DNA from 3 places in the Streptomyces sp. NPDC015130 genome. Region 1 is predicted to be linked to each of the others. Evidence: riboswitches for the same ligand, from Rfam matches in the RefSeq annotation. Region 1 holds a riboswitch; each other region holds the start of a gene.
The links. A riboswitch is a leader RNA that binds a small molecule or an ion and turns the genes downstream of it on or off. The one in region 1 is predicted to bind thiamine pyrophosphate.

Region 1 (4,373 bases):
GGACGGTCGGCAGCACGAACGGGACCGTGACCACGGCGCGCAGCACGCTCTTCCCGGGGAAGTCGAAGCGTGCGAAGACGTAGGCGCCGGGCAGCGCCACGAGCAGGGTGAGACCGGTGGAGGCGAGCGCCTGCCACACGGTGAACCCGAGCACGTCGAGGATGTCCGGCCGGCTCAGCGTCTCGCCGATCCGGCCGAACTCCCAAGTGCCGTCGGGCCGGAGCCCGCGCTCCACGATGGAGGCGACGGGCCAGGCGAAGAAGACCCCGAAGAACGCGACGGGCAGGGCCATCAGGCCCAGCCGCGCCGCGCTCCCCCTCAGGTCGCGAGGGCCGCGCCCTACTTCAGGACGAGCGACGACCACTGCTGGATCCACGGGTCACGCTTCTCGGCGATCTTCTCGGGCGCCATGGTCTCCGGCTTCTCGACGACCACACCGTGCTTGGTGAAGAGCTCCGGCAGGGCCGCGTCCTTCGCCACCGGGTTGACGAACATCTGGAGCGGCATGTCCTCCTGGAACTTCTTCGAGATCAGGAAGTCGATCAGCGCCTTGCCGCCCTCGGGGTTCTTCGCCCCGTTCAGCAGGCCCGCGAACTCGATCTGCCGGAAGCAGGTGCCGGTGGAGACCCCGGTGGGGGCCACCTTCGGCTGCGGCTCGCCGTACAGCACCTCGACCGGCGGGCTGGAGGCGTACGACACGACGAGCGGCCGGTCGCCCTTGGCCTGCTTGCCGCCGGCCGAACCCGAGAACTCCTGGTTGTAGGCGAGCTCCCAGCTGTCGACGGTCTTCACGCCGTTGGCCTTGAGCTTCTTCCAGTAGTCCTGCCAGCCCTCGTCGCCGTACTTCGCGGCCGTGCCGAGGAGGAAGCCGAGGCCCGGGGAGGACCGCTCGGGGTTCTCGACCACGAGCAGGTCCTTGTACGCGGGCTTCGCCAGGTCGTCGAAGGTCACCGGCGGCGCCAGCTTCTTGTCCGCGAACCACTTCTTGTCGTAGTTGACGCAGATGTCACCGGTGTCGATCGGCGTGACCCGGTTCTCCTTGTCGAGGCGGTACGTGGCCGGCACCCGGTCGACGCCCTTCGCCTCGTACGGGACGAAGATCCCGTTGTCGAGGGCGCGGGAGAGCAGGGTGTTGTCGACGCCGAAGAAGACGTCGCCCTGCGGGGAGCCCTTGGTCAGGATCTCCTTGTTGACGGCCTCGCCCGCGTCGCCGGCCTTCAGGACCTTGACCGTGAAGCCGGTCTCCTCGGTGAACTCCGCCAGCACCTCCTTGGAGGCGTTGAAGGAGTCGTGGCTCACGAGGGTCACGGTCTTGGGCGCGGGGGCGCCGGACTTTCCGGCGTCGCGGTCCTTGACGGCTTCCGTGCCGCAGGCGGCGAGGGTGGCGACGCCGAGCGCCGCGACGAGCGCGACGGCGGCCCTTCTCTTCGTGCTCGCCGGGATGGTGGTGCTCACTGAGATTCCTCCTGGGTGTGACCAGGAAGAGACGCGGCCCTGCCCGCGTCCGGCGGAACCGGACGCGGGCAGGGCGCAACAGCTTGAGTTAACGACCGAACTTCCTACCCCGAATGACCGGGGCAAGGTTCAGAGGGTCTGCGGTCCTACGGTGACCGCACTCTCAGCGCTGTGGCGCTCCCCTGTCGGAATATGGAGATGTGTTCGACCTCAGAGTACAAGGTCAGCGCTCGGAGGCCGCCAGCTGTCCACAGGCACCGTCGATCTCCTGGCCGCGGGTGTCCCGGACGGTCACCGGAACACCGTGGCGGGCGATGGCCTCGACGAAGGCCTTCTCGTCCTCCGGGCGGGACGCCGTCCACTTCGAACCGGGGGTCGGGTTCAGCGGGATCAGGTTGACGTGCACCCGCTTGTTCTTGAGGAGCCGGCCGAGGAGGTCGCCGCGCCAGGCCTGGTCGTTGATGTCGCGGATGAGCGCGTACTCGATGGAGACCCGGCGACCCGACTTCTCGGCGTACTCCCAGGCGGCGTCGAGGACCTCGCGCACCTTCCAGCGGGTGTTCACCGGCACCAGGGTGTCGCGCAGCTCGTCGTCGGGGGCGTGCAGCGAGACCGCGAGGCGGCACTTGAAGCCCTCGTCGGCGAAGCGCTGCATGGCCGGCACGAGACCGACCGTGGACACGGTGATCCCGCGCTGCGAGAGGCCCAGGCCGTCGGGCTCGGGGTCGGTGAGCCGGCGGATCGCGCCGACGACCCGCTTGTAGTTGGCGAGCGGCTCGCCCATGCCCATGAAGACGATGTTCGAGAGCCGCGCCGGTCCCCCGGGCACCTCCCCGTCCCGCAGGGAGCGCATGCCGTCCACGATCTGGTGCACGATCTCGGCGGTCGACAGGTTCCGGTCGAGCCCGGCCTGCCCGGTCGCGCAGAACGGGCAGTTCATCCCGCAGCCGGCCTGCGAGGAGATGCACATGGTGACCCGGTCCGGGTAGCGCATGAGCACCGACTCGACGAGCGTGCCGTCGTGCAGCCGCCACAGGGTCTTACGGGTGGTGTCGTCGTCGCACGAGATGTGCCGGACGACGGACATCAGGTCGGGCAGCAGCTCCCCGGCCAGCTTCTCCCGCGAGGCGGCCGGGATGTCGGTCCACTGGGCGGGGTCGTGGGCGTACCGCGCGAAGTAGTGCGTGGACAGCTGCTTGGCCCGGAAGGGCTTCTCGCCGATAGCGGCGACGGCTTCCTTGCGCTCGGCGGGCGACAGGTCGGCCAGGTGCCGCGGCGGCTTCTTGGCTCCCTTGGGGGCGATGAAAGTGAGTTCTCCGGGCACTGGACGGGCCACGATCGGGTGTCTCCTCAGACGGCACGAGGTCCGGACAGCCCCGCGTCGGCGGGCAGCGCGGCATGACGATGCCGAAGCCAGGAGACCTCACTGGAGCGCCCTCGCGGCGGCGAGGACGACGGAAGGGCCCGCGGCGCACGCGCCACGAGCCCTTCCAGAGTACCCGCTGTCCGTCAACCCGTTCCGACGGACGAAACCGACCGGCCGGTCAGCTCGTGCCGACGAACAACGCCAGCAGCAGCCACACCACCGGCGCCGTCGGCAGCAGCGAGTCGAGCCGGTCCATGATTCCGCCGTGGCCCGGGAGCAGCGTGCCCATGTCCTTGATGCCGAGGTCCCGCTTGATCATCGACTCGCCGAGGTCGCCGAGCGTCGCGCTCGCCGCCACCGCGAGACCGAGGAGCAGGCCCTGCCACCAGGTCCCGTCGTCGATCATGAACTCCATGCACAGCGCGCCCGCCGCCATCGCGAAGGCCAGCGCGCCGAGGAGACCCTCACGGGTCTTTCCGGGGCTGATCCTCGGAGCCAGCTTGTGCTTGCCGAAGCGCCAGCCGACCGCGTACGCCCCGGTGTCGCTCACCACCGTCAGGATCAGGAAGGTGAGCACCCGCTGCGGACCGTCGTCCGCGGTGAGCAGCATCGCCACGAACGTCGCCAGGAACGGCACGTAGAACGCGGCGAAGACACCCGCCGTGACGTCCTTCAGGTAGCCCTCGGGGGGCTCCGTCATCCGCCAGACGAGCACCGCGAGGGCCGTCAGCGCCATCGCCACCCAGGCGCCCTCGGGGCCCCTGACGTAGCCGGCGACGACCATCGCCGCGCCGCCGACCGCGAGCGGCACGAGCGGCGCCTTGATGGCCTTGCGTTCCTGGAGGCGGGAGGTGAGCTCCCACAGACCGACGACCACGGCGACCGCGATCACCCCGACGAACGCCGGCTTCCAGATGAACAGCGAGGCGATGATGACGGCACCGAGGCCGACACCGACCCCTATGGCCGCGCCCAGGTCCCGGCCCGCGCTCTTCTTCTGCCGTGGCGCCGTCGGCGCGGGCGGCGGAGGCGGGGTGGGGCTGGACATGGGCTCCTGCGGGTGCTCGTGCGGCGTCTCGTCACGGAACAGGGGACCGCCCTGGTGAGCGGCCCCCCGGCCGTGACCGTCCTGGAATCCGCCGGCGGGAACGTCGGGCACGATGGGCATGGGCCGAGTCTGCGCCGCCTGATGCCGATCGTATGCGGGACCCGCCGGGGCAGGCCCCTGGTCGGGTCCCCGGCGGCCGGTGCCGCCCGGGGCCCCCCAGGAAGAGTCGTTCATCAGACCTCGAGCAGCTCGGCTTCCTTGTGCTTGAGCAGCTCGTCCACCTGCGCGACGTACTTCGCGGTGGTGTCGTCGAGCTCCTTCTCCGCGCGGCGGCCCTCGTCCTCGCCGACCTCGCCGTCCTTGACGAGCTTGTCGATGGACTCCTTGGCCTTGCGGCGCACCGAGCGGATCGAGATCTTCGAGTCCTCGGCCTTGCCCTTGGCGACCTTGATGTACTCCCGGCGGCGCTCCTCCGTCAGCTCGGGGAACACCACCCGGATGATG
Region 2 (4,373 bases), on a different contig from region 1:
CGGTATGCGCCGCCATTCCCATCACGGCGGGCTCCGCGGCGGCCGCGATGGCCATTTCCCTCCCCCTTCACCAGGAAGAACGGTTGCTCCCAGCAGTCGAGCGGCTACGCACGGAGATCGGAAGGCTCTTCAGTTCCCTCGCGTTCTCTATCAGTATCTGAAAAATCACTCCTTGTGATCTGCTAGTGCGTACAGCACGATTGCGTCAAGAGGGCCACGGGGGATCATTCCTGGCCGTTTCGGTCACAGCTTTCAGCAGCTGTGTTTACACAACTGCTTCATCTACTGCGGGGTACATGATGCGAGAGTCGGTTCAGGCCGAGGTTCTGATGAGCTTCCTCGTTTCCGAGGAGCTCTGCTTCAAGATCCCAGTCGAGCTGCGCTACGAGACGCGGGATCCTTACGCGGTCCGTATGACCTTTCACCTCCCCGGAGACGCGCCCGTGACCTGGGCGTTCGGTAGGGAACTGCTGCTCGACGGGATCAACAGGCCGAGCGGGGACGGGGACGTGCACATTGCCCCGACGGACCCCGAGGGGCTCTCGGACGTCTCCATCCGCCTCCAGGTCGGCGGCGACCGCGCCCTGTTCCGGGCCAGCGCTCCGCCGCTGGTCGCCTTCCTCGACCGCACGGACAAGCTTGTTCCGCTTGGTCAGGAACGGACACTCGGTGACTTCGAGGACAATCTGGAGGCGGCACTCGGCCGGATCCTCGCGGAGGAGAACGCCGGCTGAGCCTCCGGGCCCGTGGGGCCCGGTGCCCACCCGGGATCCCTACTTCGCGCGGCGGCGCCGACCGCCCCGTACCGCCGCCCGGGGCTGCCCGGCGACGTCGGCCGCCGGCCGGTCGGCGGAGACGACCAGTGCCGCGAGGACCGTGGTGACCGGCACCGAGGCGACCAGACCGATCGAGCCGACCAGCGTGCGGACGATCTCCTCCGCGACCAGCTCGCTGTTGGCCACCGTCCCCATGCTGCTCTGCGCGATCGAGAAGAGCAGCAGCAACGGCAGGGCCGCGCCCGCGTAGGCGAGGACCAGGGTGTTCACGACCGAGGCGATGTGGTCGCGGCCGATCCGGATCCCGGCCCGGTACAGCGCGCGCGGCCCCATGCGGGGGTCGGCCTGGTGCAGTTCCCAGACCGCGGAGGTCTGGGTCACCGTCACGTCGTCGAGCACGCCGAGCGAACCGATGATGATGCCGGCGAGCAGCAGACCGGACATGTCGATCTCCGGGTACAGGCCGTGGATCAGGCCGGTGTTGTCGTCGGTGTTGCCCGTGAGCGAGGCCCAGCCGATGAAGAGCGAGCCGAGCAGGCCGATCAGCAACAGCGAGATCAGCGTGCCGAGCACCGCGACCGACGTGCGGGCCGAGAGTCCGTGGCACATGTAGAGCGCGATCAGCATGATCGCGCTCGACCCGACCACCGCCACGACCAGCGGATTCGAACCCTCCAGGATCGCCGGCAGGATGAAGAAGGTCAGCACCAGGAAGCTCGCGACGAGCGAGATGAGCGCCATCACGCCCTTCATCCGGCCCACGACCACGACCGCGACGGCGAAGATCCCGGCGAGCAGTGTCAGGGGGAGCTTCCGGTTCACGTCCGTCACGGAGTACTGCAGGTCGCGCGGGGCGTCGGGGGCGTACGCCACCACCACGCCCTGCCCCTCGTGCAGTTGGCGCGGCGCGTCGGGCTGCACGATCTCGGTGAACGTACGCCCCTGCTCCGGGCCGCTCGTGACCTCGATCGTCGCCTTCTCGCACTGCCCCTGCTCGGCGTTGACCGCCTCGCGCCCCTGCGGCGTCGAGGTGTCCCCGGTCGGCGGGACCTGGGCGGCGTTCACGTCCTTGCAGTCGACCTGCTCGACGGAGACGACCGTGCCCTGCTCGGTCTGCCGGTCGAAGCCGACCCCGGTGCGCTCGTGCGGCGGGGTGCCGCCCGGCCACAGGACCACGAGGCCGACCAGGACCGCGGTGGCGAAGGGGATCAGGACCGCGGCGATGACCTTGCGCAGATGCTGGGAGACGGGGGCGGCGGGGCCGTGGCTGTGGCTGTGCCCGTGGCCGTGACCGCTCGCGTGTCCGTGCCCGTGTCCGTGTTCTGCCGCTTGTGCGTGCCCGTGGCCGGCTGGGTGTCCCCGTCCCTGTCCCTGCCCCTGTCCGTGGTCGGGACCGGGGTCGTGGCTGTGCGGCTCGGGGGGCTGCTGGGGGGAAGTCACCGACCGATCATCGCAAGAACGGTGGGGGCCCACTGTTCAGCACGCCAGGGATGGCGCTAGCGTGGTGACACCTTTGCACACGCGGGAGCTCGGAGCACCGGGCTGAGAGGGCGCTGATCACCGTACGCACGTACGGGAGGAGGCTGCGCCGACCGCCGAACCTGTTACCGGGTAATGCCGGCGTAGGGAGATCGGTCTCATGACCATTCAGGATGCACGCACGCCTGCCTCCGACCAGGACGGCCGCGCGCCGGGCTGGCACAAGGGCTACGTCGAGGGTTCGCGCCCCGACCTCCGGGTCCCGGTCCGCCAGGTGCACCTCACCAACGGCAAGGACGTGACGCTGTACGACACGTCCGGTCCGTACACCGACCCCACCATCGACACCGATGTACGGCGCGGGCTCGCGCCGTTGCGCGAGAACTGGATCATCGCGCGCGGCGACACCGAGGAGTACGCGGGCCGTCCCGTGCGCCCCGAGGACGACGGCATCAAGCACACCTCGCCGCGCGGCGGCGGGCTGAAGAACCTCGACGCCGTCTTCCCCGGCCGCCCGCGCCTGCCGCGCCGCGGCCGGGACGGCCAGGCGGTGACGCAGCTCGCGTACGCCCGCCGGGGCGAGATCACCCCGGAGATGGAGTACGTCGCGATCCGGGAGAACGTCTCCCCCGAGGTCGTGCGGGAGGAGATCGCCGCGGGCCGCGCGGTGCTCCCGGCGAACGTGAACCACCCGGAGATCGAGCCGATGATCATCGGCAAGCGGTTCCTGGTGAAGGTCAACGCCAACATCGGCAACTCCGCCGTCACCTCCTCCATCGAGGAGGAGGTGGAGAAGATGACCTGGGCGACCAAGTGGGGCGCGGACACGGTCATGGACCTGTCCACCGGCCGCAACATCCACACCACCCGCGAGTGGGTGCTGCGCAACTCCCCCGTGCCGATCGGCACCGTGCCGCTCTACCAGGCCCTGGAGAAGGTCGACGGGAAGGCCGAGGAGCTGACCTGGGAGATCTACAAGGACACGGTCATCGAGCAGGCCGAGCAGGGCGTCGACTACATGACGGTGCACGCCGGCGTACTCCTGCCGTACGTGCCGCTCACCGCGCGCCGCAAGACCGGCATCGTCTCGCGCGGCGGCTCGATCATGGCCGCCTGGTGTCTCGCGCACCACAAGGAGAACTTCCTCTACACGAACTTCGAGGAGCTCTGCGAGATCCTGGCGGCGTACGACGTCACGTACTCGCTCGGCGACGGCCTGCGCCCCGGCTCGATCGCGGACGCCAACGACGAGGCGCAGTTCGCGGAGCTGCGGACGCTCGGCGAGCTGAACACGATCGCCAAGCGGCACAACGTGCAGACGATGATCGAGGGCCCGGGCCACGTCCCGATGCACAAGATCAAGGAGAACATCGACCTCCAGCAGGAGATCTGCGAGGAGGCGCCGTTCTACACCCTCGGCCCGCTGACGACGGACGTGGCCCCCGCCTACGACCACATCACCTCCGGCATCGGCGCGGCGATGATCGCCTGGTGGGGCACGGCCATGCTCTGCTACGTCACGCCCAAGGAGCACCTGGGCCTGCCCAACAAGGACGACGTGAAGACGGGCGTCATCACGTACAAGATCGCCGCCCACGCGGCGGACCTCGCCAAGGGGCACCCGGGCGCGCAGGAGTGGGACGACGCGCTCTCGGACGCGCGGTTCGAGTTCCGCTGGGAGGACCAGTTCAACCTGGCGCTCGACCCGGTCACGGCACGTGAGTTCCACGACGAGACGCTGCCGGCCGAGCCGGCGAAGACCGCGCACTTCTGCTCGATGTGCGGTCCGAAGTTCTGCTCGATGAAGATCTCGCAGGACATCCGGCGTGAGCACGGTGGCACGCAGCAGGAGATCGAGGCCGGAATGGCGGAGAAGTCGAAGGAGTTCGCGGAGAGCGGCAACCGCGTCTACCTGCCGCTGGCGGACTGACCGCGTCGGCATCCGAGCAGGCAACGGCCCGCGACCCACGGGGGAGTCGCGGGCCGTTGCCGTGCGCGGGGGGCTGCGCCTGTACGAGGCGGCCGCCGGTGTCCGGTGGACGTGCCGTCCTCAGGCCGAGGTGTCGTCGTCCTGGGCCGTGGCCGCGAGGGCGGCGCGGAGGAACGGGACGACGCCTC
Region 3 (4,373 bases), on a different contig from region 1:
GGTCGACGGTGGTGGCGGTCTCGATGAGCTTGCGGCCCTGGGCCAGGTCGCGGGGGCGGCCGACGGCCAGGAGGGCGACCGGGACCCGGGCGCGCAGCCAGAGCACGGTCCAGGTGTCGTCCGCCGGGTCGCCGCGCCACAGCAGCTCGTCGGCGTCCGCGTGGTGTCCGGCGTACTGGACGAAGCGGCCGAACTGCTCGGACCAGAAGTACGGCACGGGGTCGTACGGGCCGGTGTCGGCGCCGGTGATCGTCGCGGCGACCGTGCGCGGGCCCTGGAGGGCGTTGTCCCAGTGGTGGACGAGGAGGCGCTCGCCGTAGCGGGCGGAGGGGTAGGAGGCGCAGTCGCCGACGGCGTACACGTCGGGCAGGGACGTGCGGAGCCGCTCGTCGGCGGTGACGGCGCCGCTCGGGTCGAGGGCGATGCCGGAGCCGGCGAGCCAGCCGGTGGCGGGGCGGGCTCCGATGCCGACGACGACGGCGTCGGCGGGCAGCTCGCGGCCGTCGGCGAGGACGACCCGGCCGGGTTCGACCGTGTCCACGCGCGCGTGGGTGAGGAGTTCGGCGCCGTTCGCCCCGTACCAGCCGGCCATGGGGGCGGCGACCTCGGCGGGCAGGGCTCCGGCGAGGGGGCGGTCCGCCGCCTCGACGACGGTGACGGCGCAGCCCGCCTCGCGCGCGGCGGTGGCGAACTCGGCGCCGATCCAGCCCGCGCCGACGACCACGACGGAGTGGCGGCGCTCCAGGACGGGGCCGAGGCGCACGGCGTCGTCGAGGGTGCGCAGCAGGTGGACCCCGGGGACGCCCTCGGCGCCGGGCAGGGTGATCGGGTGGGCGCCGGTGGCGACGACCAGGACGTCGTACGGGACGGGTCCGGCCTCGGTGTCGAGCTCGTGGTCGGCGGCGCGCAGCCCGGTGACGTCGAGGCCGAGGCGGAGTTCGACGTCGAGGGCCTCGAAGTCGACGTCGAAGGCGGAGTCCTCTGCCTTGCCGAGGAGGATCGCCTTGGAGAGCGGGGGCCGGTCGTAGGGCTGGTGGGGCTCGGCCCCGATGAGGGTGACGGGGCCGGTGAAGCCCTGTTCGCGCAGGGCGACGGCGGTCTGCACCCCCGCCATCCCGGCGCCGACGATCACGACCTGCTGCTGGGCCTGCTTCTGCTCGCTCACCCGACCACCTTACGCATCTGACGGACCGTCAGGAAGTGTGGGGCCGGGGAGCGGCCGGGGAGGGGTCTGTGGCCGGCCGCGGGCGGAGGCTAGTCTGACGGACGTAAAGCACTCGCGGGAGCCCGGACGCACCGGGCTGAGAGGGAGGCTGGGCGGCCTCCGACCGTACGAACCTGATCCGGGTCATGCCGGCGAAGGGAGGGGCTGGACGCCCATGCGTTCTTCCGATGTCCTCGTGGTCGGGGGCGGCATCATCGGCCTGGTCACGGCCTGGCGGGCCGCGCGGCGCGGACTGCGCACCGCCGTGGTCGACCCGGACCCGGGCGGCGGCGCCGCGCGGGTCGCGGCCGGGATGCTCGCCGCCGTCACCGAACTCCACTACGGCGAGGAGACCCTGCTCGGGCTCAACCTCGCCTCCGCCGCGCGCTATCCCGCGTTCGTCGCCGAGCTGGAGGAGTCCACCGGCCACGACGTGGGCTACCGCGCCTGCGGGACCCTGGCCGTCGCCCTCGACGCCGACGACCGGGCCCATCTACGCGAACTCCACGCCCTCCAGACGCGCTGCGGCCTCTCGTCGGAGTGGCTGAGCGGGCGCGACTGCCGCCGCCTCGAACCGATGCTGGCCCCGGGTGTGCGCGGCGGGCTGCGCGTGGACGGCGACCACCAGGTCGACCCGCGCCGACTGGCCGCCGCGCTGCTCCTCGCCTGCGAGCGGGCCGGGGTGGTCTTCCACCGCGTCCTCGCGGAGCGCCTGACGGTCGTGCGCGACCGGGCCCGCGGGGTCCTCCTCGCCGACGGTGAGGAGCTGACGGCCGAGCAGGTCGTCCTCGCCGCGGGCAGCCTCAGCGGGCGGCTCGCGGGCGTGCCGGACGAGGTGCTGCCCCCGGTCCGCCCGGTGAAGGGCCAGGTCCTGCGGCTGCGGATCCCGGCCGCGTACGCCCCCTTCCTCTCCCGCACCGTCCGGGCCGTCGTCCGCGGCAGCCACGTCTACCTCGTACCGCGCGAGAACGGCGAGCTCGTCGTCGGCGCCACCAGCGAGGAGCTCGGCTGGGACACCACGGTCACGGCCGGCGGGGTGTACGAGCTGCTGCGGGACGCCCACGAGCTCGTCCCCGGCATCACCGAGCTCCCGCTCACCGAGACGCTGGCCGGACTGCGCCCCGCGTCCCCGGACAACGCGCCGCTGCTCGGCCCCACCACCCTGCCCGGCCTGCACCTGGCCACCGGCCACTACCGCAACGGGGTGCTGCTCACCCCGCTCACTGGCGACGTCATGGCGGAGCTGCTCACCACGGGCACCCTCCCCGAGGAGGCGCGCCCCTTCACCCCCCGCCGTTTCTCGCCGATCCGTCTGGAGCAGCCCGCATGAACGTGTCCGTGAACGGAGAGGCGCGCGAGCTCACCGGCCCCGTCTCCCTCGACGCCCTCGTCGCGACCCTGAGCACGGCCCCGACCGGGGTGGCCGCGGCCGTCAACGAGGCGGTCGTGCCGCGCAGCGAATGGGCGGTGACGCTCCTCGGCGAGGGCGACCGCGTCGAGGTGCTGACCGCGGTGCAGGGAGGCTGAGCGCGATGTCCGACGACGTGTTCGTCCTCGGCGGTACGGAGTTCTCGTCCCGCCTGATCATGGGCACCGGCGGCGCGCCGAGCCTCGACGTCCTGGAGCGCTCGCTGGTCGCCAGCGGCACCGAGCTGACCACCGTCGCGATGCGGCGGCTCGACCCGACGGTCCAGGGCTCGGTGCTCTCCGTCCTGGAGCGGCTCGGCATCCGGGTCCTGCCCAACACGGCGGGCTGTTTCACGGCGGGCGAGGCGGTCCTGACCGCCCGGCTCGCCCGGGAGGCGCTCGGCACCGACTGGATCAAGCTGGAGGTCGTCGCCGACGAGCGGACGCTGCTGCCGGACGGCGAGGAGCTCCTCGCCGCGGCCGAGACGCTCGTGGACGACGGCTTCACCGTCCTCCCCTACACCAACGACGACCCGGTCCTCGCCCGGAAGCTGGAGGACGTGGGGTGCGCGGCGATCATGCCGCTCGGCTCCCCGATCGGCTCGGGGCTCGGCATCCGCAACCCGCACAACTTCCAGCTGATCGCGGAGCGGGCGGGGGTACCGGTGATCCTGGACGCCGGGGCGGGCACCGCCTCGGACGCGGCGCTCGCGATGGAGCTGGGGTGCGCGGCGGTGATGCTGGCCTCGGCGGTGACGCGGGCGCAGGAGCCGGTGCTCATGGCGTCGGCGATGCGGCACGCGGTGGAGGCGGGCCGGCTCGCGCACCGGGCGGGCCGCATCCCCCGCCGCCACTTCGCGGAGGCCTCGTCCCCGGTGGAGGGCCGCCCCCACCTGGACCCGGAGCGCCCGGCCTTCTGAGCCGGTCCGGCTGCGGCGCTCGTCACAGGTGCGCTGCAAGACCGGGACATCCGCGCGGGGGCCGTGTCCACGGCTCGTAGACTCGTCGCCGTGGACACGACCCTTCAGGACCCCCTCGTCGGGCGGCTGCTCGACGGCCGCTACCGCGTCGACGCGCGCATCGCCGTCGGCGGGATGGCCACGGTCTACCGGGCCGTCGACACCCGCCTCGACCGCGTCCTCGCGCTCAAGGTGATGCACCCCGCCCTCGCGACGGACGCCGCCTTCGTCGAGCGGTTCATCCGCGAGGCGAAGTCCGTCGCCCGGCTCGCCCACCCGAACGTCGTGGGCGTCTTCGACCAGGGCGCCGAGGGCGCGTACGTCTACCTGGCGATGGAGTACGTCGCCGGCTGCACCCTCCGCGACGTCCTGCGCGAGCGCGGCGCCCTCACGCCCCGCGCCGCGCTGGACATCCTGGAGCCGGTCCTCGCCGCGCTCGGCGCCGCGCACCGGGCCGGGTTCGTGCACCGGGACATGAAGCCGGAGAACGTCCTGATAGGGGACGACGGCCGGGTCAAGGTGGCCGATTTCGGTCTCGTACGGGCCGTGGGCTCGGCGACCGCCACCACCGGCTCGGTCCTCGGCACGGTCTCGTACCTGGCGCCGGAGCAGATCGAGCACGGCACGGCCGACACCCGCGCCGACGTGTACGCCTGCGGTGTCGTGCTGTACGAGATGCTGACCGGCGCCAAGCCCCACGCGGGCGACACCCCCGCCCAGGTCCTCTACCAGCACCTCCACACGGACGTGCCCGCCCCGTCCGCCACCACCCCCGGGCTCGCCCCGGAGCTGGACGGGCTGGT

Region 2: it holds a riboswitch for thiamine pyrophosphate, as region 1 does, so the genes downstream of both, thiC (phosphomethylpyrimidine synthase ThiC) here and ACF08F_RS26690 (thiamine ABC transporter substrate binding subunit) in region 1, are expected to answer to the same signal.
Region 3: it holds a riboswitch for thiamine pyrophosphate, as region 1 does, so the genes downstream of both, thiO (glycine oxidase ThiO) here and ACF08F_RS26690 (thiamine ABC transporter substrate binding subunit) in region 1, are expected to answer to the same signal.

The regions. Positions count from the first base shown of each region.
Region 1 covers NZ_JBIBVC010000014.1:104,515-108,887, forward strand. The annotation lists gene ACF08F_RS26685 (ABC transporter permease) at 1-292, opposite strand, end outside; gene ACF08F_RS26690 (thiamine ABC transporter substrate binding subunit) at 340-1,455, opposite strand; TPP riboswitch at 1,539-1,649, opposite strand; gene rlmN (23S rRNA (adenine(2503)-C(2))-methyltransferase RlmN) at 1,679-2,791, opposite strand; gene ACF08F_RS26700 (phosphatidate cytidylyltransferase) at 3,000-4,103, opposite strand; gene frr (ribosome recycling factor) at 4,103-4,373, opposite strand, start outside.
Region 2 covers NZ_JBIBVC010000001.1:192,502-196,874, reverse strand. The annotation lists gene ACF08F_RS00935 (IclR family transcriptional regulator) at 1-161, shown strand, start outside; gene ACF08F_RS00930 (SsgA family sporulation/cell division regulator) at 300-734, shown strand; gene ACF08F_RS00925 (YibE/F family protein) at 774-2,216, opposite strand; TPP riboswitch at 2,288-2,422, shown strand; gene thiC (phosphomethylpyrimidine synthase ThiC) at 2,416-4,185, shown strand; gene ACF08F_RS00915 (hypothetical protein) at 4,306-4,373, opposite strand, start outside.
Region 3 covers NZ_JBIBVC010000002.1:269,245-273,617, forward strand. The annotation lists gene ACF08F_RS04535 (NAD(P)/FAD-dependent oxidoreductase) at 1-1,165, opposite strand, end outside; TPP riboswitch at 1,270-1,382, shown strand; gene thiO (glycine oxidase ThiO) at 1,380-2,534, shown strand; gene thiS (sulfur carrier protein ThiS) at 2,531-2,731, shown strand; gene ACF08F_RS04550 (thiazole synthase) at 2,737-3,531, shown strand; gene pknB (Stk1 family PASTA domain-containing Ser/Thr kinase) at 3,622-4,373, shown strand, end outside.